Regions from separate parts of the Mesorhizobium cantuariense genome, predicted to be linked through region 2. Evidence: riboswitches for the same ligand, from Rfam matches in the RefSeq annotation. Region 2 holds a riboswitch; the other holds the start of a gene.
What was found. Region 2 has a riboswitch for S-adenosylmethionine ahead of ACFOJ9_RS38115 (O-succinylhomoserine sulfhydrylase). Riboswitches for the same ligand answer to the same signal wherever they lie in the genome.

Region 1: it holds a riboswitch for S-adenosylmethionine, as region 2 does, so the genes downstream of both, metX (homoserine O-acetyltransferase MetX) here and ACFOJ9_RS38115 (O-succinylhomoserine sulfhydrylase) in region 2, are expected to answer to the same signal.

The regions. Positions count from the first base shown of each region.
Region 1 is NZ_JBHRVD010000001.1:5,905,976-5,913,225, forward strand. Features, by position in the region: gene ACFOJ9_RS28785 (prephenate/arogenate dehydrogenase family protein) at 1-180, opposite strand, end outside; gene hisC (histidinol-phosphate transaminase) at 187-1,296, opposite strand; SAM riboswitch at 1,434-1,511, shown strand; gene metX (homoserine O-acetyltransferase MetX) at 1,626-2,795, shown strand; gene metW (methionine biosynthesis protein MetW) at 2,792-3,409, shown strand; gene ACFOJ9_RS28805 (DUF1330 domain-containing protein) at 3,416-3,736, opposite strand; gene ACFOJ9_RS28810 (glycosyltransferase family 2 protein) at 4,106-5,041, shown strand; gene ACFOJ9_RS28815 (DUF1194 domain-containing protein) at 5,054-5,851, opposite strand; gene ACFOJ9_RS28820 (ABC transporter ATP-binding protein/permease) at 5,937-7,250, opposite strand, start outside.
Region 2 is NZ_JBHRVD010000001.1:7,832,815-7,840,064, reverse strand. Features, by position in the region: gene araD1 (AraD1 family protein) at 1-920, shown strand, start outside; gene ACFOJ9_RS38130 (transposase) at 1,001-2,083, shown strand; gene ACFOJ9_RS38125 (ABC transporter substrate-binding protein) at 2,432-3,202, opposite strand; gene ACFOJ9_RS38120 (2'-deoxycytidine 5'-triphosphate deaminase) at 3,304-4,398, opposite strand; SAM riboswitch at 4,480-4,557, shown strand; gene ACFOJ9_RS38115 (O-succinylhomoserine sulfhydrylase) at 4,615-5,802, shown strand; gene ACFOJ9_RS38110 (ceramide glucosyltransferase) at 5,812-6,963, opposite strand; gene apaG (Co2+/Mg2+ efflux protein ApaG) at 7,192-7,250, shown strand, end outside.

The DNA.
Region 1 (7,250 bases), 1.9 Mb from region 2:
CGCATCGGTCGTGTAGCTATCACCCAGCCCAAGCTCTTCCGCCCGCGCCAGCGTCGCGGCACTGCGGGTCGAGATGGCGACGTGACCAGCCAGGCCCTCGCGGCGGATGACGCGGGCCAGCGACGAGCCGATCAGGCCGATGCCGACCAGCGCGATCTTTTCAAACATCGGTGATGTCATGGCGTTCTAGCTTTTCAGGAATGTCGTGAGAGCGGCGACAACGCCGCGATTGGCCTCTTCGGTGCCGACGGTCATGCGCAGCGCGTTGGGAAAGCCGTAGCCGGAAACGCGCCGCAATATATAGCCGCGCGCCGTCAGATAGTCGTCCGCCGCCGCTGCGGAATATTTCTCGTCCTCGGGAAAGTGAACGAGGATGAAATTGCCGACGCTCGGCGTTACCCGCAGCCCAAGCTTTGTGAATTCCTCACTCAGCCAGGCCAGCCAGGTCTCGTTGTGCGCGACGCTGCGCTCGACATGGGCGCGGTCGCGGATCGCGGCGATGCCGGCCTCGATCGCCGTTGCATTGACGTTGAAGGGTCCGCGCACGCGGTTGATGGCGTCGACGATGTGCATCGGCGCATACATCCAGCCGATCCGCGCCCCGCCAAGGCCGATCTTGGAGAAGGTTCGGGTCATCACCACATTCTCAGCGCCACCGACCAGTTCGATGCCGGCTTCATAATCATTGCGGCGGACATATTCGGCATAGGCCGCGTCGAGCACCAGAAGCACGTGCCTGGGCAGACCGGCATGTAGCCGGCGCACCTCCTGGAACGGCACATAGGTGCCGGTCGGGTTGTTGGGATTGGCGAGGAACACGATCTTCGTGCGCGGCGTGACGGCGGCCAGGATGGCGTCGATGTCGGCGCGCTCGTCTCTTTCCTTGATCGTCACCGGAACGGCACCCGCCGACTGGATGTAAATCTTGTACACCATGAAGGCGTGTTCGGTGATGACAGCCTCGTCGCCGGGCGCCAGATAGGTCTGCGCCAGCAGGCCGAGGATCTCGTCGGAGCCATTGGAACAGATGATGTTCTGCGGGTTGAGGCCATGCACCTCGGCGATCGCTTCGCGCAGCCGCCTGGCGGTGCCGTCGGGATAGATGTCGAGCTTGCCGGCAATCTCACGCGCGGCTTCGATCGCCTTCGGCGAGGGTCCAAGCGGATTCTCGTTCGATGACAGCTTGTAGACCTTGGCGACGCCGGCAGGCGCTATGCTCTTGCCCGGCACATAGGCGTCGATGTCCATGATGCCCGCGCGCGGGGTTGGACGTGCCTTGTCCGGTGTCTGGCTCATGTCGCAAAATCCGTCGAGAACGCTTCCTGAGGGAAGCCGCAGCGGAAATACAAGCCGTGGCCCGCAATGTCGAGAGGTGACAGTCTCCGCACCAAGGCTGGCCGTTGACGCCAGCGCGCCACAGTCCTAGAAGAGGTGCGAACTTCCGTGGTGATTTGGCCGGTCGGCTTGCAGCCACGTTAAACAACTTGCTAAAGGGCCGTTTGCATCCTGTAACCGGCTTTGCGACTGCAATGCCGGTTTTTTGTTGTCCGCGCCGGCCGGACACCACATTGGCATCGATTTTCGAAAAGCGCGGTGCCGTGGATTCAAAGTGTGAGATGGATGTCATGGCCGTTCTGCGCGCCCGCAAAACCAACAACGAGGCCGACCAGCCGTCGAGCCCGGTTTTGCGTTTCGGGTCTGACAAGCCGCTCAAGCTGGACGCCGGCACGCTGCTGTCGCCGTTCCAGATCGCCTACCAGACCTATGGCACGCTGAACGATGCCCGTTCCAACGCCATCCTCGTCTGCCACGCACTGACCGGAGACCAGCACGTCGCCAGCACCAATCCGGTGACCGGCAAGCCGGGCTGGTGGGAAGTGCTGATCGGCCCCGGCAAGATCATCGACACCAGCCGCTTCTTCGTCATCTGCTCCAACGTCATCGGCGGTTGTCTTGGGTCCACCGGACCGGCCTCGACCAACCCCACCACCGGCAAGCCCTATGGGCTCGACCTGCCGATCATCACCATCCGCGACATGGTGCGGGCGCAACAGATGCTGATCGACCATTTCGGCATCGAAAAACTGTTCTGCGTGCTCGGCGGCTCAATGGGCGGCATGCAGGTGCTGGAATGGGCGTCGAGTTATCCGGAGCGCGTCTTCTCGGCGCTGCCGATCGCCACCGGCGCACGCCATTCCTCGCAGAACATCGCCTTCCACGAGGTCGGCCGGCAGGCTGTCATGGCCGATCCGGACTGGCATGGCGGCAAATATTTCGAGCACGGCAAACGCCCGGAAAAGGGCTTGGCGGTGGCGCGCATGGCCGCCCACATCACCTATCTGTCGGAAGCCGCTCTGCACAGAAAGTTCGGCCGCAATTTGCAGGATCGCGAAGCGCTGACCTTCGGCTTCGACGCCGACTTCCAGATCGAAAGCTATCTGCGCCACCAGGGCATGACCTTCGTCGATCGCTTCGACGCCAATTCCTACCTCTACATGACACGGTCGATGGACTATTTCGACCTCGCCGCCGACCATGGTGGCCGGTTGGCCGACGCTTTTGCCGGCACCAAAACTCGCTTCTGCCTGGTGTCCTTCACCTCGGACTGGCTGTTTCCGACCGAGGAGAGCCGCTCGATCGTGCATGCGCTCAACGCGGCCGGCGCATCGGTATCCTTCGTCGAGATCGAGACCGACCGTGGCCACGATGCCTTCCTGCTCGACGAGCCGGAACTGTTTGCCGCCATCAATGGCTTCATCGGCTCGGCGGCGCGCGCCAGGGGGCTCGCATCATGAGCGTCAACGGCAGCCAACGCGTCGACCTCGAGGTCGTCGCCAACCTCATTCCGCCGCAGTCGCGTGTGCTCGACGTCGGTTCGGGCGACGGCTCGCTGCTCGAATTGCTGCAGGACACCAAGCAGGTCGACGGCCGTGGACTCGAGCTGTCGCAGCGCGGCGTCAACGAATGCGTGGCGCGCGGCCTTTCGGTTATCCAGGGCGATGCCGACAAGGATCTCGAATTCTATCCCGACAAAGGCTTTGACTTCGTCGTCCTGTCGCAGACGCTGCAGGCCACCCGCAACCCGAAGCTGGTTCTCGACGAACTGCTCAGGATCGGCAACCGCGCCATCGTATCCTTCCCCAATTTCGGCCATTGGCGGGTGCGCCTGTCGCTGTTCCTCAACGGCCGCATGCCGGTGACCAAGGACCTGCCCTATTCCTGGTACGACACGCCCAACATCCATTTCTGCACCATCCGCGACTTCGTCAATCTGTGCGACGAGCTCGGCGCGACAGTCGAGAAGGCAACCGCCCTCGACGCCAACGGCCAGAAGATCGGCCTGTCGATGCCGTGGTGGTTCTGGAACTTCTTCGGCCAGCAGGCAGTGTTCTTGCTGAAACGGCAATAGCCCCCGTTATTTCAGAAGATCCGTGGCCTTGTGCGGATGTTCGACGCCGTCAGCGAACACCACATCGGCCTCCGAATTGTCCGTGCGCAGCGCCAGTATCGCCTGGTAGGCGGGCGAATTGTACCAGCCATGCACATGCTGCCTGTCGGGAAATTCGATGATGATCAGATGGCCATGCCAATTGTTCTCGATCACCTCCACATCGCCGCCATGGACCAGAAAACGGCCGCCGAAAGGCTCCAGCGTGGCATCGATCTTGTGCAGGTATTCGACGATCCGCGGACCCATCGTGGCCTGGCGCATATGGGCAACGGCGTAAGCGGTCATGACTGTGCTCCCTTGTCATCGAAGCCGGGTTGCCGGCTTCGCAAGGGCAATTTGGCCGAACGCCGAGCGCGAAGCGATTACGCCCGAGGTAATGGGATTCATGTTATCTAGGCATGATGGACCGTTCCATGGTGATTCGCAGGCGTTCTGTCCGGCAAGCTGTTGCAATTGGAACGCTAACAATGGGAATTCGTTATCTCGCGCGGGTTGAGTAGCGGCACGTGGGTGACATGGGCATCTGTTTTTTGTAGCGTCGCGTCCACTATGAAGAGGTGTCATGGAAGGGGAAGGCCAATCCATCCGACCGTTCTGAAAATCGAAAAGCCTTGGATAGACGCGCAACCGAGCGCGGGAAACGGCTGACACGACATGGCCGGGATCATCGAACCAACACCTCTCATCACGGTCATAACGCCGACCCACAATCGGCGTGAGACGGTGTTGCGCGCTGTGGAAAGCGTGCTGTCCCAGGGCATGTCGCGGCTCGAGCATATTGTCGTCGACGATGGCTCGACCGACGGGACCGAAGCCGCGCTCGCCCGCATTCGCGACCCGCGGCTGATCTATGTCGGCGCCAAATGGCGAGGCGCCAACGCCGCCAGGAATGCCGGCATCGAGCGGGCGCGGGCGCCCGTCGTGACATTCCTCGATTCCGACGACGTCTACCTGCCGCACCGGCTTGAACGGACCCTGGCCTGGTTCGATGACAATCCCGCACTTCAGGTGCTGCTCAGCTCGTTTGTCTCCCTGAAGGGCAATCGCGCCACCAACTGCGTCAACCGCGATGCATTCGTGAGCCCGACGATGCTGGAGCGGACGCTCGTCGCGCAGACGATCTTCATTGCCGGCTCCGCGATATCAGCCCGCCGCGAGGCCTTGCTGGGCATTGGCGGCTACGACAGCGACATCACCCGGATGCAGGACCGGGAATTGCTGCTGCGCCTTGCCCGCCGCCATGGCGCCCAATTGTCCGAGGATATCGACTGGACGAAATACAATTCGGAAAACTCGATTTCGGGCCGCCGTGACGGCTATGTCGAAGCCTATGCGAACCTGATGGGCAAGCATCCGCACATTGCCCACGCCTACCCGCACATTCCGCCCTACATGATCTCGCGGCAGATCATCGCCGATATCCTCAGAGGCCGGATACCGGAGGCGTTCAAGGGCTACATGGCCAATCGCTCGTCGGAAACGCTCGGCTACTCGCTGCCGGAGCTGATGCACGGCTATGTTCACGGCCGGCGCTGGCGCCGTGATCTCTACAATGAGTTCCGCGACAAATTTGGCGCCCGGCCGGCCTAAATTCGGCGAGGCTCAGCGGTCGAGTTCCGGAAAATACGGATCGGACAGGAACCGTCTGTCCCGCTCCCCTTGCAGGCAGTCGATGGGCGCGGCCGCATCGACGGGAATGATCCGGCCCTGGATGCCGCTCACCTCGAGAATCAGCTTGCGTCGGATGGCTGTCGAAAATTCGGTGGCGGCATGGATCGGCAATACGAAGGAACCGGGCCCTCCGGTCACGCATTGCGCATAATACTGGTCGAGATGGCTGAAGGTTGGCGACGGATTGATCAGGATCGGCAGGCCGTTGATGACGATTCCTCTGGCGGTTGCAGCATCACGCGTCGCGGTGACCGGCGGCCCGATATTGTTCGGGCCATCGCCGGAAATATCGATGACGCTGCGCTCGCCCTGGAAAGACGTGCGCTCGAATAGCTCGGTGCCGAAGGCGAGCGCGCCGGAGATCGACGTGCCGCGGAAGCTGCGGAACGGGCGGGCCGCTACCTTGTCGGCAAAACTGTTCGCGCTCTCGGCGCTGTCGATGATCTGCCACCCGATGACCGCGTCGTCGCGCACCGTGCCGGCCCATTCGAAATAGGCAAGCGCGATGCGGCCCGTGGCGCCGGCGCGGACGGCCTTGATGAAATCGGGATGACGCAGCGCCTCGACATAACCGGCGCGCTGCAGGGCGAACTCCCTCTCGTCCATCGACAGCGAGATGTCGACCGCCAGCACAAGCTCGACGTCGACGGCCGGCGCATCCGCCGGCGAGGCAGCGGGAGCGGCCTGGGCGCAAGCAAGGCAGGCAAGCAGGCGCAGAGCATCAAGCATGGCCGTCGCCAGGGTTGTTTCTCCCAGAGAGCTTCACTCGCGATCACGGCAAAATAAAGCTTGGCACCGGTAAGCCGAAATCGGCCTATGTCTTGCGATGGGCGGCGACTGGCGGCGGTTCGATCGCGCCGGCCCTGATACGGGCGGGCTTTAGGGCCGGCGCACCGGAATCCTTGACGATCGTCAAGGCGCGCGAGAAGAAGTGATTGTTGTGCTGGCCGCGCCCGATGTTGAGGATCGCGGTCCCCGGCAAACGCTTCTCGAGCATCGACAGCACGCGTCGAAGCGACGGGCCGTCGAACGCATCCAGCGCTTCGTCGATGATCACCCATTTCGGCTGCCGCAAGGCGAGCCTGGCGAAGGCCAGCGAGCGCTGTTCATCATCGCCCAGCTCGTGGTCCCAGCGCCCGGCTCGGTCGAGCGAGGACGACAGCCGTTCAAGACCGACCTCGGCAAGCACCGCCGAAATGTCGGCATCGCTCGCCGGCGCAGCTCCGTTCGGATGATCGAGCACCTCGCGCAACGTACCGACCGGGAAATACGGGACGCGCGGTACGAATATGGGGGTTTCTCCCACAGGCAGGCCGATCCGCCCACTTCCCCATGGCCACAGGCCGGCAATGGCGCGAAAGAACAGCGTCTTGCCGGCACCCCGGTCGCCTGTGATCATGATGCGCTCGCCGGCACGGATTTCGACATGCTGGTCGGCGAGCTTGGTGCAGCCCTCCGGCGAGGCCACTTCAAGCTTCTCGAAAGTCAGACTGCCATTGGCGTTTTCATCAAAGGCGATGCGCTTTTCCGTGTCGTGCAGCACATCGGTTTCATCGAGCGCGATGCGGAAGTCGGCGACACGCATCAACGTGGCGCGCCAATCGGCAATGCTGCCGATGTTGTTGATGAACCATCGCAAGGAAGAGTGGACCTGGTTGAAGGCGCCGACCGCCATCATCAGTCCGCCAAAGCTGATATCACCTGAGAAATAGACCGGTGAGGCAACCAGGATGGGCGCCACGACGGTGATCCAGCCGTAGGTGTCGGTCACCCAGGACAGGTTGATCTGGGCGCTGTAGATGCGCCGCATGGCGCCCAGCACCGTGCCGAGGTCGAGTTCAAGCCGTCGCCTGGCGTCGGCCTCGCCATGGTACAACGCAATGGCATCGACATTCTCGTTGACGCGCACCATCGAGGAGCGCAGTTCGGCTTCGCGTGTGTAACGGTTGCTGTTCAGGCTGATGAGCGGGCGTCCGACCAGCCAGCTCAGCCAGGAGGCGGTGCCGGCATAGAGGATGGCGGCCCAAACCATGTAGCCCGGTATGGCCAGCGAGGTCCCGCCGATATGGAACACGAAGCCCGAGGACAGCTGCCACAGCACGCCGACGAAGGACACGAGCAGGATGCA
Region 2 (7,250 bases):
TCATCAACGGCGCGCGCAGCGTATATTCGCTGGCGATGGAAGCCGCCCGCACCGGCGTCGGCCTCGTCGCGCTGATCGAACGCAAGGGGCTCGGCGAGACGGTCGATATCGAGGCCGCCTACAAGAAGGGGCGGCTGCTGTCGCCGATCAACCACCCCGACCCGGCGCATCTGCATCTCACCGGCACCGGACTGACACATCTCGGCTCGGCCGCGACACGCGATTCCATGCACAAGAAGCTCAGCGCCGATGGCGAGGAGCAGCTGACCGATTCCATGAAGATGTTCCGCATGGGGCTGGAGGGCGGCAAGCCCGCGAAAGGCCAGATCGGCGTGCAGCCGGAATGGTTCTACAAGGGCAACGGCACGATGGCGGTGGCGCCAGGTGCCGCACTCCTGTCGCCGGCTTTCGCCAAGGACGCCGGCGAAGAGCCCGAGGTGGCCGGCATCTATGTCATCGGCGATGACGGCGCGCCATTCCGTGTCGGCTTCACGCTGTCGAACGAGTTCTCCGACCACGTCACCGAGCGCGTGAACTATCTCTTTCTCGCCCATTCCAAACTGCGCAACGCCTCGTTCGGCCCGGAGATCCTGATCGGCGACCTGCCTTCCGACATCCGCGGCACCTCGCGCATCGTGCGCGACAGCGAGGTGCTGTGGGAAAAGCCGTTCCTGTCCGGTGAAGCGAACATGTCGCACACCATCGCCAATCTCGAGCATCACCACTTCAAATATGCGGCCTTCCGCCAGCCAGGCGACGTGCATGTGCATATGTTCGGTACGGCGACGCTGTCCTTCGCCGACGGCATCAAGACCGAGGCCGGCGACGTGTTCGAGATCGAAGCCAAGGATTTCGGCCTGCCGCTGCGCAATCCGCTCGAGATCGAGCAGCCGGTGCAGGTGGCGGTGAAGGCGCTTTGAGGTCGTGATCTCCCCCCCTTGAGGGCATATGCGCTAAGATAGGTGTTGCAGTGGGGAATCGGTTGTGATTCTACGCTGCGATGACTCACGAATCGCTTGTAGATGACGGCTGGGCCGAGACGATTGAGCTCCTCGGCGGTGAAGAGTTGATTGCAGGGAGTGCCCGCGAGACGAAGGCGTTTCTGCGGCCGCGGGGCGTCAGGTCGGCTACTGATCTGTTGCGCCTGACACTGGCTTACTGCCTTGGCAAGGTGGGCATGCGGGGCGTCGTGGCCTGGGCGGCGGCAAGCGGGATCGCCGACATCTCGGACGTGGCGTTGCTCGGCCGGCTGCGCAATGCAGGGCCGTGGCTGCAGCAGTTGATCGGGCACCTTTTGAAGCGCGAGGAGGAAGGCTTGCCTAAGGGCCGGCTGATCCGCATCCTCGATGCGACATCGGTTGCCAAGGCGGGTGTGCATGAGAAGAAGAACAATGGCCTTTGGCGTATGCACTGCGCCTTCGATCTTGAGCGCGAGCAGTTCGATTTCCTCGAGATCACCGACCAGAGCGAGGCCGAGCTGATCGACCGCGTGCCGGTGGTGCCGGGCGAGATCCGCATCGGCGACCGCGCCTATCTGCAGGCCGAGCGGATCGCAAAGGTCATGGCGCAAGACGGCGACGTTGTCGTGCGCGCGCCGTGGAAGAATGTGCGATGGCTCGACGCCAACGGCAAGGCGTTCGATCTCATCGGCCACCTGAAGAGCTGCCGGGAGGAGGTCATCGAAACGCCTGTCTGGCTGGGCCTCAAGAAGGGCGAGCCCCTGAAGATGCGCCTGATCGCCTTGCGCAAATCCGAGGCTGCGACACAAGAAGCGCGGCGCAAAATCAACAAGGAAGCCAAGGCCAAGGGCAAGCAGGTTCAACCGGAGACGCTGATTGCCGCCGGCTTTGTCATCCTTGTGACCTCGCTTGACCAGGAGGAGTTTCCCTCCGGCACAGTTCTCAAGCTCTATCGCATGCGCTGGCGCATCGAGCTCGCCTTCAAGCGTCTGAAGAGCCTGATCGGACTGCGCGCGCCTCCAGCCAAAGACCCAAGGATCGCAAAGCCTTGGATTCTTGCCCACTTCCTCATCGCGCTTGTGACCGAACCCCTTTCGCAGGAGTTGGGTGTCTCTCCCCCTTGAGCGACGGGCGCCCGCTGCTGTGGCGCGCCACCCGCCAGATCGTCGCCTCTCTGATCGCAGCGATCTTTGCTCAACCTCCCTTGGCAGCCCTGCGCCAAAATCTCCATGCCTTGCGACATCGATGGCGTGAGCCACCACGAAAGCGCAAATTTCAGTCCATGCCGAAGCTATCTTAGCGCATATGCCCTTGTGGGGGAGATGTCGCCGAAGGCGACAGAGGGGGTCGTCTCACATGGATCGCCAACCCCTTCTACGGTGGCGGAATGGGCGTTGGCGATCTACGCGCAGCGACCCCCTCTGGCCTGCCGGCCATCTCCCCCTCAAGGAGGGAGATTGGCAGCTTCAACCTCAATAGATATCGAAGTCGAAATACTTGGCCTGGATCTTCTTGTAGGTGCCGTCGGCGACAATGGCGTCGATGGCCGCGTTGAGCTTGTCGCGCAGTGCGGTGTCTTCCAGGCGGACGGCAATGCCGGCTTGCGTTTCCGTACCCTTGACGTCGCCAACCAGCTTGCAGCAGCCGTCGCTTGCCTTCTTCAACCAGTCCATCAGCACGAACTTATCGGAAAGTACGGCGTCGAGACGGCCGTTCGTCAGGTCGGTGATCGCCTCTTCCTGGGTCGGATAGAGTTTTGCCTCCGCGCCCGCCTTGCCATATTCATTCTGGGCATAGTCGGCCTGCGTGGTCGAGGCCTGGGCGCCGACCGTCTTGCCCGCAAGTGCTGCCGGTTCGGTCGAGGTGAGATCGCTGTCCTTCGGCGCCACCAAAGCGAGCGGTGTCGTATAATATTTGTTGGTGAAGGCGACCTGCTTCTTGCGCTCCTCGGTGATGCTCATCGAGGCGATGATGGCGTCGAATTTCTTGGCCTGCAAAGCGGGGATGATGCCGTCCCAGTCCTGGGTGACGATCTCGCACTCGACCTTCATCTGCGCGCATAGTGCGTTGGCGATGTCGATGTCGAAGCCTTCGACCTTGCCGTCAGCCGTAATGGTGTTGAACGGCGGATAGGCGCCCTCGGTGCCGATCTTGATCTTCTCCTGCGCCTGCGACAGCGAGCCGGCCGCCATCACCAGCATGGCAGCTCCCGCTGCCGACATGATCCATTTCGAAATCTGCATTTTCTTGGTTCCCCTTGAACGCCGGCATCTTGACGACCAGCAAGGCAGCCAAGCATAGCGAGCCAGCGCAGGCAAGTATTTTGCCTGACGGTGATAGGCGCTTAGCGCGCCGGGCGGAAATGCTTGGACAGCTTCAGGCCCTGCGCCTGGTAGTTGGAGCCGAGATCGGTGCCGTAGAGCGCCTGCGGCCGCTTCAGCATGTGCTCATAGACCAGCCGGCCGACAATCTGGCCATGGTCGAGGATGAACGGCACTTCGTGGCTGCGCACTTCGAGCACAGCCCGGCTGCCGGTACCACCGGACGCGGAATGGCCGAAGCCCGGATCGAAAAAACCGGCATAGTGGACGCGGAACTCACCGACCAGCGGATCGAAGGGCGTCATCTCGGCGGCGTAGAGCGGCGGCACATGCACCGCCTCCTGGCTGACGAGGATGTAGAATTCATCGGGATCGAGCACCAGTTCGCCGGCACCGCTCTTGTGGATCGGCTCCCAGAAGTCGACGACCTCCTGTGCCGCGCGCTTGTCGACATCGACGAGACCGGTGTGATGCTTGCCGCGATAGCCGACCAGGCCGTTCTGATCGCCGTTGAGGTCGATCGACAGCGCTATGCCGCCGCCGGAAATGTTCGGCGGCTCGGTGGCGACCAGCATCTGCGCGCGATGCAGGTCGTGCAGCTCGGCTTCCGAGAGCAGCGCATTGCCGGTGCGGAAACGTATCTGCGACAGACGCGAACCGGTGCGCGCGACGATCGGGAACGTGCGCGGGCTGACCTCCAGATAGAGCGGGCCATGATAGCCGGCGGCGATCTTGTCGAACTCGTGGCCGCGATCGGTCATGACACGGGTGAAGATATCGAGCCGCCCGGTCGAGCTCTTCGGATTGGCCGAGGCCGAAATGTCAGCCGGCAATGCCAGGCTTTCAAGCAAGGGCACGATATAGACGCAGCCGGTCTCCAGCACCGCGCCCTCGGCAAGATTGATCTCGTGCAACTGCAGCCGATCGAGCTTTTCCGAAACCTTGTGGTTGGGACCTGGCAGGAAGGAGGCACGCACCCGCCAAGCCTTATCGCCGAGCCTGAGATCAAGACTGGCCGGCTGGATCTGGTCGGCGTCAAGCGCGCGCGTCGACTTCAGCGCGCCGGACTGGAACAGCGCCGATATGTCCTGATCGGGAAGAATGCCTGTCTGCCGCAAAGCTGGGTCGCTCCAAGACCGTTGGTACAAACCTCTTAATGAAGCCGGCAATTGACGCAAGCGTGGCGCGGGTCTAAAGGGTCGTTATCCCGTGGTGATTTGGCCGGTCGGCTTGCAGCCACGTTAAACAAGTCGCTAAAGGACCGTCGGGCCGCAAGGCCGTATGGACCGGTTGCGACTTTCGCGGCCGGTTTTTTTGTGTCTGGAAGAAGAGCGATGAGCACCAAGAAGCGCAACTGGAAGCCTCAGACGGCACTCGTGCACAGCGGAACGCTGCGTTCCGGCTTCGGCGAAACGTCGGAAGCGATTTACCTGACCCAGGGCTATGTCTACGAAACGGCGCAGGCCGCCGAAGCCCGTTTCAAGGGCGAGGAGCCGGGTTTCATCTATTCGCGCTACGCCAATCCGACCGTCGACATGTTCGAGAAGCGCATGTGCGCGCTCGAAGGTGCGGAAGACGCTCGCGCCACCGCCTCCGGCATGGCCGCGGTGACGGCTGCCCTTCTGTGCAGCGCCAAGGCCGGCGACCATATCGTGGCGGCGCGCGCGCTGTTCGGTTCGTGCCGCTGGGTGGTCGAGACGCTGGCGCCGAAATACGGCATCGAGGCAACGCTGGTCGACGGCACCGACATCGCCAACTGGGAAAAGGCGGTCAAGCCGAACACCAAGCTGTTCTTCCTGGAAAGCCCGACCAATCCGACGCTGGAAGTGGTCGACATCGCTGCGGTTGCCTCACTTGCCAATTCGATCGGGGCGCGACTGATCGTCGACAATGTCTTCGCCACGCCTTTGCAGCAGAAGCCTTTGCAGCTCGGCGCCCATATCGTCGTCTATTCGGCGACCAAGCATATTGACGGCCAGGGACGATGCCTCGGCGGCGTCATCCTGTCGGACAAGAAATGGATCGACGAGAACCTGCACGACTATTTCCGCCACACCGGTCCGAGCCTGTCGCCGTTCAACGCCTGGACGCTGCTGAAGGGCCTGGAGACGCTGCCGCTGCGCGTGCGCCAGCAGACGGAAAGCGCAGGCCGGATCGCGGATTTCCTGGCCGAACGGCCGGAAATCGCCCGCGTCATCTATCCCGGGCGGGCCGACCATCCGCAGGCCGATATCGTCAAGAAGCAGATGTCGGGCGGCTCGACGCTGATCTGCCTCGACGTCAAGGGCGGCAAGCACGCGGCCTTCGCCTTGCAGAACGCGCTTGAAATCGTCTTGATCTCCAACAATCTCGGCGATGCCAAAAGCCTGATCACCCACCCGGCGACGACGACGCACAAGAATCTGAGTGACGAGGCCCGCGCCGAGCTCGGCATCGGGCCGGGCACGCTCAGACTGTCGGTCGGCCTGGAGGACACCGACGATCTGCTAGAGGATATCGCACAGGCGCTGAAGGCCAAATAAGAGGGCTTTTCAAGCGCCGGAAGGCGTCTCTTCCAGTTCGGCCGCCTTGGTGCCAATGGTCATCGCATTGCCGCGCCAGTCGACGGCGCCGCCGAGCCAGCCGCGCGCCCACATCGTCGGCAGCATCAGGTCGCGCACCATGATCGCCGCGACCATGCGCGGCGACAGGTACCAGCCCTTGAACCAGGCCAGGGCGCATTCCGGAAGATAGAAGGCCGCCAGCACGGCGATGGCGGTTGCCCAGAGACTGACGCCGGCGCTTGCCGCCGCAATCAACGCAAGCACCAGCGGCACCACCGCGCCGGTCAGGATTTCAGGCGCGAAGAACAGCGGAAAGGTGACGCGGCGCAGGCGTGCCCAGCGGGCCTGACGTGACCAGATCTCGTCAAAGGTGCGCCGGCCGAGCGGCTGCTCGAAGGGCGCGGCGACGAGATTGACGCGCAGGCCGAGGCCATTGACCAGCTTGGTCGCGGCGGCGTCCTCGGCGATCTCGGCTGCAAGCGCGCGGATGCCGCCATTGGCGTCGAGCATCGGCTTGTTCCAGAGCATGCTCTTGCCCTGGGCAAAGCCGAGGCCAAGCGCCTCGCCGGCATATTGCCAGCGTGCCTGCAGCGTGTTGAGGAAAGCGCATTCGACCTCGGCCCAGAAGCCGGCTGGCCGCGAACCGATCGGCGTCGAGCAGACAAGGCCGGTGTCGGGCCTCCATGCAGCCATCAGGTGCTGGACGTAATCTCTCGGCATCAACACGTTGGAATCGGCCAGAACAACCCAATTGTGCCGCGCCGCTTCCCAGCCCTTGACGCAATTGTTGAGTTTCGGATTGGCGCTGATGCGGTCGTCGCCAACCAGCAGCCGGGCCGGCACTTTCGGAAACAGGGCAATCGCCCTGTTTATCAGTTTGACCACCGGATCGTCGGCATGGGCGACGCAGAAGATCAGCTCGTAGCGCGGCCAGTCGAGCGAGAAGGCGCGCTCCAGCGTCTCGTGCGTGAACGGCTCGACGCCACGCGAAGGCACGACGATCGACACCGGCCGCGGCTTGCCGGCCGACGGGGGAATGGTGCGGCGCCGTTTCAGACGCGAAGCGGCAAGCACGATGCTGGCAAGATTTGAGAGGATGAGAGCAGCTGAAAGCGTGGCGGCTATGAGAGTGAGTTCCATCGAGATCCGGTCACTCCAGAAAAATCGGTCCATATGACGACCGATTTCAACAGTTCGGCAGAGCGCCCGAGTCGCGCGGCACTGATCGGCGCACACCATCATTGTCATGTGTCACTTAAATGACATTCTTTGCCCGCACCTGCCGTTCAGTCGGCAACGAACAGGACGCGCACCGTTGACCAGCTCGCATTGAGCGCCGAAAGTTGCCGGATTGTTTTGGAGCCGCTTATGTATAGCGCCGTCACGCGCAACATCGAAGTTCAGGTCAGGCCGTTCTATCTGGAGGA